Regions from separate parts of the Pelotomaculum sp. FP genome, predicted to be linked through region 3. Evidence: riboswitches for the same ligand, from Rfam matches in the RefSeq annotation. Region 3 holds a riboswitch; each other region holds the start of a gene.
The links. Region 3 has a riboswitch for cobalamin ahead of Psfp_RS05550 (S-layer homology domain-containing protein). Riboswitches for the same ligand answer to the same signal wherever they lie in the genome.
Positions count from the first base shown of each region.

Region 1: linked by a shared signal. The riboswitch ahead of cbiD (cobalt-precorrin-5B (C(1))-methyltransferase CbiD) and the one ahead of Psfp_RS05550 (S-layer homology domain-containing protein) in region 3 are both predicted to bind cobalamin.
Region 2: linked by a shared signal. The riboswitch ahead of cobU (bifunctional adenosylcobinamide kinase/adenosylcobinamide-phosphate guanylyltransferase) and the one ahead of Psfp_RS05550 (S-layer homology domain-containing protein) in region 3 are both predicted to bind cobalamin.
Region 4: linked by a shared signal. The riboswitch ahead of cobT (nicotinate-nucleotide--dimethylbenzimidazole phosphoribosyltransferase) and the one ahead of Psfp_RS05550 (S-layer homology domain-containing protein) in region 3 are both predicted to bind cobalamin.

Region 1 is NZ_QFGB01000008.1:79,556-84,200, reverse strand. It holds gene cbiT (precorrin-6Y C5,15-methyltransferase (decarboxylating) subunit CbiT) at 1-315, opposite strand, end outside; gene cbiE (precorrin-6y C5,15-methyltransferase (decarboxylating) subunit CbiE) at 272-940, opposite strand; gene cbiD (cobalt-precorrin-5B (C(1))-methyltransferase CbiD) at 922-2,037, opposite strand; cobalamin riboswitch at 2,201-2,414, opposite strand; gene Psfp_RS05155 (ATP-binding protein) at 2,431-3,123, opposite strand; gene Psfp_RS05150 (DnaD domain protein) at 3,207-4,025, opposite strand; gene Psfp_RS05145 (histidinol-phosphatase) at 4,098-4,645, opposite strand, start outside.
Region 2 is NZ_QFGB01000010.1:80,680-85,324, reverse strand. It holds gene cbiB (adenosylcobinamide-phosphate synthase CbiB) at 1-141, opposite strand, end outside; gene Psfp_RS06130 (cobyric acid synthase) at 148-1,704, opposite strand; gene cobU (bifunctional adenosylcobinamide kinase/adenosylcobinamide-phosphate guanylyltransferase) at 1,707-2,318, opposite strand; cobalamin riboswitch at 2,396-2,578, opposite strand; gene Psfp_RS06120 (DUF3842 family protein) at 2,626-3,036, opposite strand; gene Psfp_RS06115 (translation initiation factor 2) at 3,205-3,468, opposite strand; gene Psfp_RS06110 (LL-diaminopimelate aminotransferase) at 3,572-4,645, opposite strand, start outside.
Region 3 is NZ_QFGB01000009.1:56,682-61,326, reverse strand. It holds gene Psfp_RS05555 (S-layer homology domain-containing protein) at 1-1,010, opposite strand, end outside; gene Psfp_RS05550 (S-layer homology domain-containing protein) at 1,095-2,696, opposite strand; cobalamin riboswitch at 3,117-3,305, opposite strand; gene Psfp_RS05545 (YibE/F family protein) at 3,353-4,573, opposite strand.
Region 4 is NZ_QFGB01000063.1:15,170-19,814, reverse strand. It holds gene cobT (nicotinate-nucleotide--dimethylbenzimidazole phosphoribosyltransferase) at 196-1,260, opposite strand; cobalamin riboswitch at 1,378-1,555, opposite strand; gene Psfp_RS18035 (S-layer homology domain-containing protein) at 1,620-4,268, opposite strand; gene Psfp_RS18030 (radical SAM protein) at 4,503-4,645, opposite strand, start outside.

The sequences.
Region 1 (4,645 bases), on a different contig from region 3:
GTCCAGGGCTTCCGGCGCGACACCTTCAATGATTTTCAAGTTATCCAATCCAAAAGCCTTCATATTGCTTTGAATCAAGTGAATCCCTGCCGGACTGCGCTCCACGGCGTAAACAAAACCACCGGTGGCCTGCAAGGCGGCTTCAACTGACAAAGACCCTGTTCCTGCTCCAATATCCCACACGACATGATTGGGCGCCAACCTGGCCTTGGCCAGGGTGATCACCCGTACTTCCTCTTTGGTCATGGGGACGTTGCCGCGCACAAAAAGCTCATCGCTTATTCCCGGTGTCCGGTAAATCCATCGGCTGTTCATCCAAAATCACCATAACATAATTTCTTTTATCCCACTGGCCTTCCCATCGGGCAAGATCAAGGATGGTAAAGGCATTAATTTCTTCGGCAGGGTACGAAAGTTCGGCGCAGACATAAGCAGTTTTGTCTTTCATGCCGGCGTTTACCAGGACACTTGCCAGAACCGGCGGTGGTTCCTCCGGTCCGGCCAGGACAACTACCTTGCTATTGCCTGCCACGGTCTCTGCCAGTACGGTCCGGTCCCGTCCATGGGTACTGACCACAACGGCGTCGTGCCAGGAAACTGCCAGCCGGGCGCAAGCATACTGTACCGAACTGATACCCGGGATGACCTGCAGCTGGGCAGGGGTAAAATGCCGCCTCAGGTACTGCAGGATACCGTACATGCCGGGATCACCCGAAGCTATTACCGCAATTTTTTTCTCGTCCATTCTCTCCCGGATATACTCAATCATTTCCTGCAGATTGTTTTTAATAGTGAAAATTTCGCCCGGTTGACCGCTGAAAAGGGCCAGGCTGCGCTCCCCGCCCACCAGGACATCCGCCTCAGCGACCGCCCGTATGGCTGCCGGAGTCAGATGTTCCTTGCCACCGGGTCCAACCCCTACTACAGCAATTTTTGCCATCCCATTTCCCTTCCAATTAAACGAGTTGACTCGTCCATACCCAGTATCGTTCCATCCAACCCCAGCAGTACCGTACCAGCTTTCAACCGGGTGCGGGTATAAGCCTCGGCCCTGGTACTGGCCCTGGCCGCAATAGCATTGAATATTCCGGCGAAGCCGCTCTCTTTAAGCAAACCCAACGCTTCTTCAGCAGAACCCGCTGCCATAATTTTGCTGATTAGACCGGCCGGCGCCCCGTAAAGACCTGCGAAGGCGGCAAGGGTCTCCATCCTCCCGTCGGCCAACCTGTTGTGGGTATGAAAGATGCCGGCTGCGACTTTTACTAATTTCCCATGGTGACCCCATAATAAAACTGCTTCAATGCCCCGGTCGACACAGACATCCAGCATGTAGCCCACAAAATTACTCATTTCAACCACAGCTTCGCGAGGCAATCCATACCGTTCGACCGCCGTCCGGAAGCCAATCCGGCCCGGGGTGAGGACGACCTTCCGGTAGCCGGCGGCCACAGCCAGGTCAACCTGTGGAGCGAGTGATTTTTTAAAAGCTTCTTCAGACATCGGCCTGACAATGCCGGTGGTGCCCAGGATGGAAATACCTCCAACAATCCCCAAACGCGGGTTAAGGGTCTTGAGAGCCACCTCCTCGCCCCCGGGGACTGAAATAGTAACCTCTACGCCCGAGCCTGGCCTAATAAGGTCGTCCAGGGCATCCACAATCATTTTACGCGGAACGGGATTTATGGCGGGACTGCCTACCGGCGCCTGCAAGCCTGGCCTGGTAACAACCCCGACACCTCGTCCCCCCATGATATGAACGCCGCCAGCACAGACAGCGACTTCAGCTACCACAGGCAGGCCGCTGGTTACATCGGGATCATCCCCCCCCTGCTTGATTACAACAGCCCTGGCACAGGAGCCGTCCAGTTCCAAACTCTCAACAGGAACCTCAAGCAGGTTTCCTTCAGGGTTCACAATGGTAATATTTTTGTTGGTTTCACCCCGCAACAGCAGCAATGCCGCCGCACGCGCCGCCGCTGCAGCTGACGCGCCGGTGGTAATTCCGGTCTTCAGCATGGATATTTCCAATTCATTCATAACAGTTCATTCATAACAGCTTCCTCCATGCGGCCGAAGAACTAAAATTCCTTGCGACAAAAGCTCCGTTGGCCGCACCAAGCCGGAGAAATGATAAAAGCCCGGTCAACTAGACGGGGCTTTTCATATGCGTCAAAAAAACCCCTGGCTTTCCAGCGAAGCCTGCGGTGAGCAGCAGACAGGCAGGTCTCCTGGCTTCCGGTCTTTGTTGCCGCGTCTTCCCGGTTAACCCAGTGACAAAAGTGCGGCGTACTCTCCCGGTTACAGTTGCGGGACCGCGCCGGCTCCTTAGATCTGGACCTTTTTGGAACCAGTTTCCATTTCCCCGGTCTTCCCTATTCTCCCCTCGGCGGGGCACCTGTCCGCGTTGTTCTTTTTCATATTTTACAGGTTTTAATAACCTTTTTCTTTGCGCTGTATAGCGCGTATGTCCATATCCACCAAAAACCGGTAGGGCTTGCACATCTCCAGCAAGCGTGAAGTAGTCCTTTCTCCCAGATAGCCTTCCAGGTCCTCGGGGCTGATATTGGTGGTTACGATGACCGGAAGACGGTGGTTGAGGCGGTAATTGATAATTGAATAGATTTTATTTCTGGTCCACTCCGTGTAATTATGAGCCCCCAGGTCGTCCAAAATCAGGAGCGGCACCTGCCTGGCCGTATCCAACAGGTCAAACTCGGTAAGGTCCTCAGTATTTCTTCCCGTGTCATAGGTCGAACGTATTTGATCCAGCAGGTCAGGCACCACAGCAAAAAGAATTGAGTTTCCTTCTTTCAGCAGGGTATTGGCGATACAACAGGCCAGAAATGTTTTACCGCTTCCCACCTGCCCTGTAAATAGCAGTCCGTCGGCTCCGGGATCAGCCGAAAATCTTTTGACAAAACCTTGAGCCGCTTCAAAAGCATGTTTAGCCAGTTCATAGTAAGATATCCCATTGACCAGATCGAGACAGTTTTTAGCGTAATATTTGAATTTGAAGTTTTCGAATGTGCATTTTTGAAGATTAACAGGCAGTCTGGAGTCCTTTAACAGTTTTGCTGCTGCCTTTTCTTTCATGCACCGGCAGGGTATAGCCCCTTCCTCCATTATAATTACGCCACGGTCACCGCACAGCTGGCAGCCCACCCAATCACCTGCATCCCTTAAATATTGTTAAGAAAAGTCATGTTTTAGATATAAAGAGTCCGGATGAAAGCCTTTTTCCTGGCATCGTTATTATTGTCCGCGCCACCCGGGCTTGTCCCGGTATTTGTGCTTTTTTGCCTGGAGCGCCGTTTTTGAAAATCCTGCTCGTAGCGGGATATTTCCTCCAGCGTCCTGACATTGTTCTTTTTCCATTCTATCAAGATGGTGTTAATATATTTGAAGTTGTGTTTACCCCCCAGAACCGCCCTTTTCAGCGCCTCAACAACAAGCAATGGCTCCATTTCACTTGCCCACTGGTCGATTTGCTCAACTTCTATGGGGGAGAGAAGCCGTCCAAATTCATTCTCAAATAAGGAAATAAGGTCGACGGTATGGACATCAAACCGGCTGTCACCTAAACCGGCCGAACTTTTAATCAGCTTTTCAGATTCCTCAATCTCCTGGGCGCGCAAGCCTGCCCAGATATCCGAGACCCTTAAGAATAGGGGTTCAAAATCATACCCCTCCACAATAAGGTTGCGGGTGCCGTCATAGAACCGGCTGACCGAGATGATATCTTTTTCGAGCAAACCAGCCAGTTCCCTCCTAATCCTGGCTGGATCAGATTCCATGCATTCAGCCAGCTTTTCGGGGGACGGAAAAAGCTCCTTTTCCTCCACGTGCAGTCTGATCAGCTGGATTAAGAGCATCATCTGGTAATCGGAGATACCAATACTTGAGTAAATTTTTAGAAGGATGTTGGGAATTGACGTTGAGCCCTCAAGCAGGAGGTCAGCTCCAAAAGTAGCGGTGATATTGCCTTCCTGGTCACATTTTACTATTTTCCCGCTTCTCTGAGTCATGGGGTTTGCCTCCTGGTTTTCCTAATTTTATTTTATGGTAAGGGGGTGGTTTTGTCCACCTTTTTCCGCCCCTTAAACCGGCTGCCGCAAGAGGTAGGAAACGGGTTCGATACCATAGCCGGCCAGTAATTCCAGTGCGCTATCCAAACCCATCCCGAGTTCCGCCAGGCGATGGGCGTCGGAGCCCAACGTAAATAGCCTGACACCTGAATCCACAGCCAGTTCAAGGATATCCATGGAAGGATGGAAATCGTTGAGTCCACGGCGCAAACCGGAGGTATTAACCTCCAGGCTCATGCCCCTTGCTGCTATAGTTTTGAGGACCGGTTCCGCAAACTCCTCGTGGGCGCGCGAAATCTCCGGCCCCCAATAATGCCGGCCATGACGGCGATAAAGATCCAGGTGCCCGATACAGTCAAACAGGCCGGAGCTTACCGCCTCTGACAGGAGCCTAAAGTACTCCCCTACCCCCGTTAGCATTTGCCTGCCAGGGAAATACAGGCGGCTTTCCTTCTTTGAAGATATGGCCAGATGTTCCAGGCAGTGGACAGAGCCCATCACAAAATCAAAAGGGTAGCCCCTGACTACCCGCTCAATAGCTTTTTCCTGCCCCAGGTCGT
Region 2 (4,645 bases), on a different contig from region 3:
GAAAAAACGCCGCACCCCAGCTTCCAGGCTGGAGATGACCTTGCCGATCAAAACCACCGGGTGGGGCCAACCATGCGGGTCTCCCAAAACCAGGTCCAACAGGTAGGCGGCAAATATAAGAAGTCCGGCGTTTATAGGCATTTCAATTTACCCATGGCAGATAGGTCCCTCCATGCCAAGCAGGCCATAAATCTTTTCCATAGCCAGACTGCTCCGGACAACAGCTGCCAGCTTGTCAAAATCTCTCTCCCTCTGTTCGTGGACCAAAAGGGTATCGGAGGCCTGCAGGGGTTCAAGCCCTTTTCTCCTGCGCAGAGTGTTAATCAGGCGCCTGCGGAAGGAATCACTGTCAAAGATACCGTGGATATAAGTGCCGAAAACAAGGCCGTCCGGGCTTACGGCTCCGTCTGGAAAGAAAACCTTTTCTCCTGAGCGTACCAGTATGGTAAAGGCGGGCCTCACGTCCGGGGCCAGTTCGGTTCTGCCCATATGGATCTCGTAACCGTTAATCCTGTTGTCTGAGGTTTCGCAAAGAAAAAGCCCGGAACCGGCAACTTCAGCCTCCACCTGGGTGGTGATTTTTTCCGGAGCAAAAGTAGTTGAAGTGTCCAGGAGCCCAAGCCCGTCTAGGCGTGGAATTTCAGACTCGGTATGCAGAGGGTCATTTAGTTCCCTGCCCAGCATCTGAAACCCCCCGCAGATGCCGATGACAGGGGTTCCCCTGCGGTAAAACTCAACGATCTGCGCCGCTAATCCGGAACGGTTCAGGAATGCCAGGTCGCCGATGGTATTCTTGCTGCCCGGCAGGATGATTAAATCCGGTTCATCCAGGTTGCTTCCCTTGCTTACGTACCGGAGCCTGACGTCAGGCTCGTCCTCCAGCGGGTCAAAGTCCGTGAAATTGGAGATGTGCGGTAGATTAACAACCGCTATATCAACCCAGCCCTGTTCTTCGACCAGTTCGGCACGGCTTCTATCCTCAGGTATGGTATCCTCCTCCTGAACCCTGAACCCCTGAAAATAAGGGACCACCCCGATTACCGGTTTACCGGTTTTCTCTTCCAAAAATTTCACCGCGGGTTGAAAGAGGCTGATATCACCGCGGAATTTGTTGATAATAATTCCGCGTACACGCGCGCGGTCGTCGGGAGCTATCAGTTCCAGGGTGCCTACTACTGAGGCCAGGGCTCCCCCTTTATCAATATCGGCTACGAGCAAAACCGGGGCTTGCGCCATCCTGGCGATACGCATGTTGACAATTTCGTGCTCCTGAAGATTGACTTCAGCCGGGCTTCCGGCGCCTTCGATCACCACCATGTCATTTGCCGCAAGCAGCCGGTTCAGAGCTCCTTCGATTATTGCCAGGGCTTTAGGCGCGTAATCCGTATGGTAACCCATGGCGGACAGGTTGCCCACCGGCTTGCCCAGGACCACCACCTGGGACGATGCGTGTCCGGTAGGTTTGAGCAGAATCGGGTTCATGTCAACAGAAGGCTCCAGACCCGCAGCTTCGGCCTGCACCACCTGAGCCCGCCCCATTTCACCGCCGTCTCTGGTGACAAAGGAATTCAGGGCCATGTTCTGTGACTTAAAAGGGGCGACACGGTAACCGTCCTGTTTAAAAATGCGGCAAAGCGCAGCAACCAGAACGCTCTTGCCTACGTGTGAAGCTGTTCCCTGAATCATGATCGTTTTGGCCGACATAATCAATCACTCCATTTTTGCTCTGCCAGCGACTTTATCTCCAGAGGAAGCCCGGCTATTGTTAAGTAGACCTGGTCCGCCTTTGAGGCCAGAAGCTGATTGACCTTTCCTGCCAGATCCCGGAACGTCCTGCTTAAGGGATAGTCCGGAACCAGGCCCAACCCGACTTCGCTTGAAACGATAATCAGGTGGTGGCCCTGGTGAATCGTTTCGGCTGCGGCTTGAGCCTGCCCAAGGATATATTCCTGCTTTTCAGCAGTCGCAGCTCCGCAGCGTGGCAGGTTTTCTGCCAAAAGAAGATTGGTAAGCCAAAGGGTGGCGCAGTCCAGAAGAAACACATCGCCCTGCTTTCCATTTTTTAAAACCCCAAGGATATTTGTCGGTTCTTCGAACGTGAGCCAGGATGCAGGCCTTCGTCCCTGGTGCAGTTTGACCCTTTCAGCCATTTCCGGGTCTTGTATTGTGGCAGTGGCAATATATTTAACAGCCCCTCCAAGCCGTGAAGCTATGTTCTCAGCCAGCTCGCTTTTACCGCTGCGGGCTCCTCCCAATACCAGGATAAGTTTACCTTTCATAATCCACCAGCCGATCAATACTTTAAATGGGCTTACCATAGTAAAACCCCGCCTCCTTAAAGGAACGGGGTTTGTGTAAAGCAATTTTACCCGCCGTCCCCTTTACCTCGAAGGAAGTCCGGTCGTTACCCGCAGGCAGGTATCCTGGCTTCCGTTTACCCGCATTTACTCCCCTTTAATAAGCCTGGCCGGGCATTAAAGCGCTGTGCGCGTAACCGGTTACAGTGGCGGGACCGCTCAGGTATCGCACCTGATTCCCCAATTACACCCAAAAGGGCGACTGCGGCAATTTAATTTTTCATATTCCACATCATCTACCATTATCCTGCAGAGCAAGAACTATTTATCATGTAATAATATCCTTTACCTTTTTAACCAATTCTTCGATCAGGTGCGGTAACGGCTCAGCCTTTAAGCCGACAATATCAATGCCGGAGCGGCTAAGCGGCAGGAGCACCTTGCGGGCGGGACTGGAAGCAATGGCTTCCGCCATTTTGGGAGTCAACTCACCCAGCATGGCATTTGGAAAAAGAATGCTGATTGGCCCGACAATGATGTCAACCCGTAAGGAATTGTAGAGCACGGCATTTTCGCCGGTTGCTCCTTCGTTGGCGCCTGCCCGCAACATCACGGAAGTGGCCAGAGCATTGGTTCCGAGGGCCAAAAACTCAATATTTTCAGGTAATTCCCGGCGCAGTCTTTCAGTAAGGTGTTTGCCTATACCTCCGCCCTGCCCGTCAATCACGGCTATTCGCACCAAAACCGCCGCCATTCATAATATTTGTAATATATAGCATTATACCATATATGACCAAAAAAAAGACCCCCCCGGGTCTATTGCTTGTCGATTAAACCTTAATCAAGGCGTATTATGCTAATACTAACAATTATTGCCATCCTGTGTATATATCTGTGGATAGATTATTTATTTGCGAAAATTTTGAGAGGCGCCATCCTGAAGTTTTGACTCCAACTCCACTATCTGCCTGTTTTTATGTAATAACCGTTGGGCATAGCGATAATTGTTATGTTGAAGTTTACGATTTTCCCTTTCCAGGCGGGATAAAAATCCAGCTTTATCCTTTTCAATTTTTTCAATCAAGTTCATGAGTACTCTCCGGCTTAACCTGAGCTGTTCAACTTTTTCCTCAAGCTCAAGGACCCTATCCCTTAAGAAATCAACATCCATCCTTTCTTCCACGGCGGCATCTCCTCACCAGGTGTTTCGATCCTAGTATATGCCGGCTTGAAGGCTAATAGACATTTGAGCAGGTTCCCTCACTAAGTGATTGCTAAAGGAAATTAAAATTTTGACCAATCCTCTGTACTGCCTCAGCCAGCATGATTTCGTCTTTGACCAGGGCAATCCTGACGTAACCCTCTCCCATCTCACCGAAAGCGATACCGGGAATAACAATTATGCCGGCTCTTTCCAGCAGGTCGGCGGCAAAATGGCTGGAGGAAGTATACCCGCGTGGAATTGGCGCCCATAAAAACATGGACGCGTTGGGCTTGGGCATCTGCCAACCCAACTTGGCCAGTCCGTCAACAAGCACATCGCGGCGCCTCTGATAGGTACGCGCATTCTCTTTGACGCATTCCTGCGGACCGGTCAGGGCTGCTACAGCAGCTTCCTGGACCGCAAAAAACACTCCGTAATCAATGTTGGATTTGACCAGGGCCAGATTGGATATGGCCTTTTCATTGCCTACGGCAAAGCCGACCCTGCAGCCAGCCATATTGTAGGTCTTGGAAAGTGAGTAGAACTCAACCCCCACTTCCTTTGCGCCGGGGACTTCCAAAAAGCTCATAGGTTTAAAACCGTCGTAAGCCAGTTCGGCGTAGGCCACGTCATGGCAGACGAGGATGTCATATTTGCGCGCAAACTCTACCACTTGTCCAAAAAATTCCCAATCAGCTGAAACGGCAACCGGGTTATTGGGGTAATTAAGCCACATCATTTTGGCCTTGGCGGCAATTTCCTCCGGAATTTGGGAAAGATCAGGCAGGAACCGGTTTTTTGCCAGGAGGGGAAGAGGATAAATGTTTCCCTCTGCCATCTGAATGCTGAAGCTGTAAATTGGGTATCCAGGGTCGGGTACCAGGGCCAGATCTCCCGGGTTAACATAAGCCATGGCCAAATGAGCGAGACCATCCTGGGAACCCATCAGCACCAGGATCTCGCGGTCAGGGTCAAGGTCTACATGAAAACGTTTTTTATACCAACCAGATAAGGCCTTATGCAGGCGGGGTGTCCCACCCAGAGAATAAGAATAATTTTTCGGGTCGCTGACTGCCTTGCGGAGAGCCTCAACGATGTGGGGCGCAGGGGGTTGGTCGGGACTACCCACTCCAAGGTTGATAAC
Region 3 (4,645 bases):
GTCGCGCTGGAGGGGTAAAGATAAAAACGCCAGCATGTACATTCCGCTCCCAATGAATTATAGGCACAAAGTGCCCAGGTGGCGTCCATGCAGTTCTTTGAGGCGCCGAAGCTCCCGTCAGCATTTAAGGCATTGTTCATGAGATAGTCAACTGCGGTTTTTCCTTCACTACTCTTCCAGGCGGCAGGATCTCTTCCCAGCGTCTTTAAGGTTAAAATTACTTCTGAGGCATCTACAACAGGGTCATCCCAGCCTCCCACATTAAAACTTCCGTCGGCCTGCTGCTGCTGCCGCATCCAATTCAGGCCGTTATCGATGGCCGCCTGGATCCGGGCATCGCTCCCGGCAGTGTCCAGGTAATAAAGCGCCCGCACTGCTTCCGCCGTGGTCATAAAGTCAGGATAAAAAGTCCCGCCAAATGAGCTGCCAAAGCTGCCATAGGCAGCATCGCTAACTGTAGTGTTCTGTGCCCCTAAAATGTAGTCCTTTGCATAAACTGCATTTATTACACTAATCGAGCCTGCCCTGCCTAAAAGATCATAGGCCGGTATATCGCTGTACAGGTTGTTGTCAACACCCGTGCTGCTCTCTCTGTTTTGTAAAACTTGCACCAATTGCCCTGTCAAATCATTTTGCCCCAACGCCCTTGCCGCCGCCAGATCCTGGGCCAGGAGTTTGGCGGGAGCTACAGACGAATCTGAGGCGTTTGCTATATCACCGGATACGGCGCTTATTACCGCATCCTCGAGACTGACCCCTCCATGCAGCCATGTGCCGGCATCAACACCTGCCTGGTTTAAAACATAAAGCGCATAAGCGCCTGCCCCGGCGTCGGAATTGTTTATGCCGTTTATTGTGTAGTCGTTGTAGAGAAACTGCACGGCGCTATTTACCGGCGGTACTGCTTTCCCTGAAGCATTAACGCCGGCAGCGGGCATTATTAGCATTAGGGTCATCAACACAGCAAGCAGCACAGTTAATTTTTTAAACTTTTTTTTACTGATACACAAGCTCCATTCCCCCATTTAATCAACCAGATTTTCTTGATACCTGTTTTTTTAAACGTTCCATATGGAGAGCGTAGTCTTCCACTTTTATTTTGTCTCAAGCAGATCAGCCAGGAGCATCATCATGGAGGCCGCTTCCGCCCTGGTCACCGGGTTTTCCGCCTGAAAAGTCCGATCTGGATATCCCCCGGCAATACCTTTGGCGTATACGATACCAATAGCCCCTCTAGCCCACTCAGGAAGTTGAGCTACATCGGCAAAATCCAGGGTTTTAGGCGCTGCCTGCCCTAATTTCTTTTCGATAATCCGGGTCATAATAACAGATAATTCGGCGCGGCTTACCTGTCTTGCCCCTTCAAAGGTGAATGAACCGTCCGGCTGAGGATATCCGGAGATAATCCCCTCCCTCAGCGCTGCGGCAATGGACTCCTGCGCCCACTGGGGAATATCTGCGGCGTCTGTAAACTTTTCACCGGTTATTTGCCATTCTTGCGTTGTTGCCGGTTCCGGCTTTAATAACCGCACCGTCATGGCGGCTATTTCATTACGTGTCACCTGCGCCTCAGGTTTAAAGGCGCCGTCAGGATAACCCGATATAATGCCTTTCCCCGCCAAACAATAGATAGTATTTTCAGCCCAATGGTCTGGAATGTCATTGAAAATTTCCGGGTCAGGCCGTACCTGCAAATCCGGTTGTGCCGGCGGCTGTGTATCAATTTTCCCGTTCAGGGCCAGGCACGTCCAAAGCACCCAGGTAGCATCCATAGCGTTCTGTGCCGCACCGAAGCTTCCGTCAGGATTGAGCGCATTGTTTATGATATAATCAACAGCACTATTTCCTTCACTGCTCTGCCAGGTCCCGGGGTCCATTCCCAGCGCCTTTAAAGTTATAATTACTTCACAGGTGTCTATCAGTGTATCGTCCATACCGGCCATAAAGTTGCCGCCGGCTTTTTGCTGATTTTTCATCCAGCCAAGGCCGTTATTGATAGCCTCTTGTATTTGAGCGTCACTCTTTTCGGGATCCAGGCCATTAAGAGTCCGTATTGCTCCAGCTGTTGCCATGAAATCGGCATAATATTGATCATTTTCCGATGACCCCCAACTGCCGTAATGTACATCTTTTACCTTGAGATACTGTTGCTCCAGGATATAGTCCTTTGCCTGGACGGCATTTAGCTGGTTGATTCGTCCGACCCTGCTTAACAGATCAAAGGCCGGCATATTGCTGTATATACTGAACGGTCCCGTATCCTCAAATCCTTGGCTCCCCTGCTTGTTTTTTAAAATAATAACCAATCGGTCCGTCAAAGCGTTTTGCCCCAGCGCCTTCACGACCGCTAGGTCTTGGGCAAGACACTTCGCAGAAACTTTATCTGCGTTTGCTATATCGTCTGTTACTGTGGCTATTACCGCATCCTTAAGACTGACCCCTTCATGCGCCCATGTACTGACATCAACACCTGCCTGGATTAAAACAAAAAGGGCATAAGAACCCACCCCAACATCAGAATTTATTATGCCGTTATCGACGTATTCATTACAAAGAAACTGCACTGCCTTATCCGATAGGAATAGCTCTGCTGACTCCGAGCGGCCCGGCTTAACCAGCGGCGCCAGCAGGCTTATTAGAAAACAAGCCGTCACCGCCAGGGCCACCAGTTGCGGGGTAAACTTTATCGCTTTCACTGTCTCATCCTGCCTTTCTCAAATCACTCCATCTTGCACTGCGCGATAACCGCTACCGGCGGCGACTAACCGTCAGTTGCAATGCGACACGCAGTTTCCCGCAGCGCAATGACGCTCCAGCAAGTCATCCACCTCCTGTCCTAAGAAGATATTTCTGCTTCTGCTGTGCCTCAATAAACAAAATCTGCCTGAATAATTTCAATATCCATGAGAATGCTGCATCAAGGCTTGTAAAAGTATGGGTTTGAAGGCTCTATGTAATTGCTAATTATTTTAAAAAGGATACCTATTCATCACTGAACAGGTAAAACGAAAGAAGGAGATATCAACATGAAAAACCCGGCCTCATCCGTTAAGAGGCCGGGTTTTTCAAGGTACATACCTTAATAAACACAGCTAAAGCCCTGTCCTTTCTACGGAAGGCGGCGCTATTGACCAGGCAGGTCTCCTGACTTGCGGATCACAGCGTGTCTCCCGCCTTCCCGGATTATAAATCCAGTGGCATTTTGGGAGTTGCTCCCCACTTACAGTGGCCAGACCGTCCGGGATTTTCACCCGGTTCCCTTTTTACCCCCGCCATGCGGAGGAACCTGGACAAAATTATTTAGTTACCCACATTTAAACACTTTTTAGTTATTATGTCAATTATTTAATATTTATGTTATCGGATTCACGTTCCTTTTTATCAAGCCAAACAATATACCGGAGGTGAATGAAGTAATAGGTATAGCCATAATTAACCCGATGCTGCCGGTTAAGGCGCGTACAACTTCAGTGGCTATTAAATCGAGGTTAATTATCTTTAAAAAAGGTGTATCATATGCCATGAATACGAGCATGAGGGGAATGGCTCCTCCGGTATATGCCAGAATAAGAGTATTAGCCATAGTACCCATGATATCACGCCCCACGTTCATGCCAGCTCGAATTAATTGACCTGTGCCTATGGCAGGATTAGCCCTCATTATTTCTTCTATGGCAGATGCGATGGACATCCCCACATCCATTACCGCGCCAAGGGCTCCGATAATCATGCCTGCGAATAACAGGCCGCGGCAATCGAAATCTATACTGTGAGGTATGTAAAGGAGCATGTGCATATCTTCATCGCTGAAACCGGTAAGCTGGGCTGCAGTTCCAACAGTCAAGGCTAATAGCCCTGCTGTCAGCACTCCTCCAGTAGTTCCTATGAGGGCAGATAACGCCTTGATTGTTATTCCTCCAACGATGGCAAGGGTTACTGCTGCCACCACAGCAGATATAATAATAGTCATTAAAACCGGATCATAGCCCTGTAGTATCAGGGGAAGCAATACCAGAAATATTGCTCCGATGGTAATGACTAGGGAGATAGTTGATTTGAACCCTTTTTTACCTCCCAGCAATAACAAAGTAAACACAAAAAGCAAGGTTATGTAAAGCAATTTCTTATCCCTGGCATAATCTGTAATGTATGCATTTTTAATGCTGTTTCCATCTGGTTCTATATATAAAATAACTTCGTCACCTGGCTGAACATTTATATCATAGCCCGGATGATTCGAGATCGTGTGCGGCACTTGAAGCACTTGCCCATTATACTGTCCACCCAGAACTCTTACAGTAATTGATTGTTCTTTTCCTTTTTCCGGCGCTCCCATAACTTCTTGAGAATTTAATTTATCCTCGACGTTAAGAATCTTGGCCCTGACAACCTGCTCTTTATTCCAACTCTGTCCTTCTTCACTTTCCTGGCATCGGGCAGGTGTTATTATTACAAAGGAAAAAAGAACGGCTCCCATAAATAAAAAAAATATAAATTTACTTTTCATAAAGCACCTCTTCTTTAAAGAAATATAACAGCCCCCCACAAAATAAAAATATGCTTTAATTACCATTATTATGCAAGAAAAATAATAACGAAAATTGAATAGCAGCAAATAAAAACCCCGGCTCTTCCAATAGAAAAA
Region 4 (4,645 bases), on a different contig from region 3:
ACCACCTCAGCAGTATAAAGCTGCTTTTATTTTATTTCCCTCCGGCAGGGATCCTGCAGTTGTTTCTTAACTACTACCTGTAAGTAATAGTATAACACAATAGAACCATATCAAGTTAAAAATATAACTAATCTGAAATTTAATACAGATCGCACCCACATTGACTAGTTTTCATCCGCTACTGGCGCCGCGTTCTTATTTCAGTATTTTATCTTCTTCCAGGTCGGAGACGCCGGCTTCGTCAAAAGAAGCCATCTCCCGCATTATTTTCGTGGCAGCTTCAACCAGGCTCATGGTTAGAGCGGCTCCCGTTCCCTCCCCGAGCCTCATTTGCAGGTGAATCACCGGGCGCAGGTCCAACAGGTCCAACATAAGGCGGTGTCCCTGTTCACCGGACAGGTGGGAGGCAATCATATATTCGCGGGATTTAGGCTGCAGTTTGAAGGCCACCAGGGCTGCCGCGGTGGTTATAAATCCATCAATCAACACAGGCGTCCGCCTGGCAGCGGCCCCCAGGATCACACCGGCCAGACCGGCGATCTCAAGCCCGCCGACTTTTGCCAGAACATCCAGGGCGTCTTCCGGATCCGGCCGGTTTTTTGCGAGCGCCCTGGCTATCGCGGAAATCTTCAGTCTCATAACTTCGTCGTTGACCATGGTCCCGCGGCCGGTCGCCTCTTCAGCTGTATAGCCGCCAAAGGCTGCCAGGATAGCGCTGCTCGGGGTGGTATTGCCGATCCCCATATCTCCTGTAGCGAGGAGGCTGCTTCCCGCGTCAATCTCGGACTGGGCTACCTCTATCCCCACTTCCAGGGCCTGCACTGCCTCATCCCGTGACATAGCCGGGCCGGCGGCAATATTCCCGGTACCTGCCCTGACCTTGCGCTGTACAACACCCGGCAAGGCGGCGGGCGTGAGAACACCGACATCGACCACAACCAGTCTGGCAGCAGCGTGCCTTGCCAGAACCCCTATTCCAGCTACACCATTTACCATAGCCTGCATCATTTGGACGGTAACTTCACGGGGCGCTACGCTCACACCTTCGTCGACCACTCCGTGGTCCCCCGCCATGACGATAACCGATTTCCCCTGAACGCGGGGTTTGGCTTTGCCGGTAATACCGGCCAGGCGTATTGCCATCTCTTCCAGTACGCCGAGGCTCCCCGGCGGCTTGATTAAGCTGTCCAGCCGTTTCTGCGCCTCTTCCATGGCCTTGCGATCCAGGTCTCCAATTTGATTGATGGTTTGATAAAGCATTGTTTTTCAACCTCCCTAATATAGTTAGAACTTGGAATCAGCTGAGGAAAAACAAAAATCCACAGCCTCATCAGGCCGTGGATTTTACCATCATCCATCGGATACCCCTGCAAAGCAGGGTTCGTGGACACAACAGGCAGGTCTCCTGGCTCACATTCATCACACATCGCACCTTCCCGGCAAACTGCCAGTGGCAAACTAGCGATAGCGCTCCTGTTTACAGTGGCGGGACCGCTCAGGACTTAAACCTGATTCCCTATTCTCCCCAGCGGGCACCTGTTGGTTTAACACGGTAATAATTTTTATAAAGATTCAACTTTAGGCATATATATTCCTGCTGTGTAAGGCAGAAATATTTTCTATTTTTCAACCCACAACTTAAGCACCCGGCTGACCACCACCGCTGTTTCCGCACGGGTTGCCCCGTCCTTGGGCCTGAATAAGCCGCCTTCGCCCTGCAATAAACCGGCGCTGGTAGCTTTGGCCACCGCAGTCCTGGCAAAATCGGGAATTGCTCCTGTATCCTTATACTTTAGCTTTTCGTCTGTCTCCTGCAGCGCCAGCGCCCGGTTGATCATAACAGCCATCTCACTTCTGGTAATGCATGAATCCGGCCTAAAGGTACCGTCCGGGTAACCTGAGACGACTCCGTTGGCAACCGCGGCAGCGACAGCGCTGCTGGCCCAGTCTGGTATGCTGTCCTTAAAGGCCGGTAACTTTTCCACGGCCGGCCACTGCAGGGCTGATGACAGCAGCTTGACAAACTGAGCTCTGGTTACGGCCTGACCGGGTAGAAATGTGCCATCGGGAAAACCGTTGGCCACCCCGCGCGCCGCCAGGTCGTTGATGGCCGCTTCGGCCCAGTGCTTGCCGGTATCCTTGAAGGACGGAAGTCTCCTATGGTCATCCACCAGGACCAGTTGGCCAAACCCCCATACCCGGGCGCTAATTGTTTTCACCTCACCCTGGTCATCCAGCCTGGCAGGCTGCTCTTCCCATTTTTTAGTGGAATCATCCCACATCAGGATGGCCGGACGGCCAGTTATTGTACCGGGTTGATAATCCCAACTCAGCCACCAGGGGGCCTTGAGATCAGCTTTCTCCCCAGGCGCCGGGCTTACCGTTATTGCGCCGAGGTTGATGCAGTCCGCCGGCAACCCGGTAGTCTCAGCGGCATAAGCCAGCCTTATCGTGGCCGGCGCTGATACGCTTGACGCAGGGAACGTAACATGAATCCAGCTATCCAGTCCAGCAGATGATTCCTGCTCTGGAAGGGCCTGCAGTTCTACCCAGGACGGTTTAACAGTAACCGGTATCGATGTGCTCAACCCCTGGAAGGTGGCCTTAATTTCACCTTCAGCAACCTGATCTGTCGCGGTAAAGCTGCCATCCGCAATCTTACCTATTGAACCGCTGATGGTCCATGTGACATCCTGGAATTTTAAATCAAAGGTATCACCATAAATTGTATTCACCTTTGCCGACAGGGGAACCTTCTCCCCAGGCTTAACAGTAATAGCCGACGGTGTTACAGCTAAACTTAATAGTGACTCCGGCCCGACAACCTGCACATTCACCGAACTCTGTACGTTATCCAGCTTGGCCGTCACGGTTACCGTACCACCTTGCTTAGGTATTAAAACATTACCGGTAAAATCACCTGAAGGAGTTGCGGACCATTTTATGTCGGCTGGTTTAATACTTACAGGATTGTAGTATTCATCATACCCTTTGGCGCTAAATGAAGCTTGTGTTCCGGCAAGAGCCAACGACGGCCCGCTTACAGCCATGCCGTGCAAACTGCCCTGCGGCGCTGTCGAAAAAACGCCTATAGCATCTGCAACTGATCGCAAGGAAGAACCCTGTGGTTGATTGATCAGGCCGGCCTCGAAGTCACCCAGGCTCCGTGCGGCCATGGTGGTGGAACCACCACCGTCCAAATTAACAGCTCTCCAAACCCCGATTGAAATCAAAAATTCAGCCAACTCCTCCTGGCTCATACCCCTGCTGATTATAGTCCCGTCGGCAGCAGCCTTCCTTTCAACCGCCACCAGGTAGAGAGTCTTGCCGTCACTTGATACACCAACCGCCGTCCGGGCGACTTTACCAGAAATATTCTGGGTAAAGTAGGCAGGCAGGTGGCCATCCTCAACCAGCAGTGCCTGTCCGCCCACCGCAGCCAGGAGTTTGTCTCCCTGAGGGGCCACCGAGTAGCTGGCGTCAACTTTTGTACCCACCGGCATATTGTCGGTTATGAATTGGGCTGCCAGGCCATGTCCCTGCAGGACAAAACCATCCTGCGGGATCGTTACGCCCGGTTGGTCGGTTAAGACCTGCTGGACAACTCCGTTCCTGACCACTGCAACTTTTACCCCGGTGAGGCCGGATATTTTACCCCTGCTGGTGGTACCCCACAGCGTTGTGTACATATTCAGAGCATCCACATCAGATGAAAGTCCGTTCATCAAGAGATAACCAGGCTTGTTGATTCCGGCCAGCGGAAAACTTTTACCGGCTTCTGTAACCACCTGGCCGGTAAAGTTGAAGATTTCCAACAGCGGCAGTTTATCTTCGGTAATGCCAAATCCATACATATCATTACGCAAGGCGGGGCTCTCCACCAGTTGCCCGCCTTGATAGGCTAAACCGATGGTCCGGCCGCTTTCCGCCATTTGAAAGAAATCTCCATTGATAGCGGCCACCGCCCCGGTACGCTTGGCCATATCCAGCACTGACTGGTTCTTATTGAGGGTGCCGTCCGATCCGATGATCGTATCAATTTTAACGTAAGGATTGGAGAGATCTGCTTTGAGGACATAAACGTTCAGCGGTCCCTCGTTAGTATTCAGGTTGATGCTATGTAAAACAACCCCCTGGGTGATGATTTCCTCAGTGACGTTGTTGCCGTTCACCTGATAGGCGTAAGCCTGAAGGGGCGCAACCAGAGACAATAGTATGGATACCAGAACAATATTTCTCATTATTCTTCTAACACTTTTAATAGACAAAAGAATCCCTCCCATTACAACTACCTTGAAAACATTTCGGTCGCTACAATGTGCTCAAATGTAGGTGTGAATTCATTCGCACAAAAGCCACATTAGGCGCCCAAGTGCGGCGCTGACGCGCCGTTATGCAATTGAAATGGCGCCTAACATCACTTAGTTGGTACGTGACGCCGCGATAGCGGCATGATTTTCTAACTAATTAATTACGGTTCACCATATCGCTTGGCGGGGTTGTCACCCGCCGTTAAGCCTGGTCAAACCGGCCTCTCTGGCGGCCTGAACCGCCGCCGAATACTCCTTTCTGCTAATTCTTTTGTTTAATTCGGGATGGTCAAAGGCCTTGTAGGCCGGATAATACTGGTCCATAACATTGACAA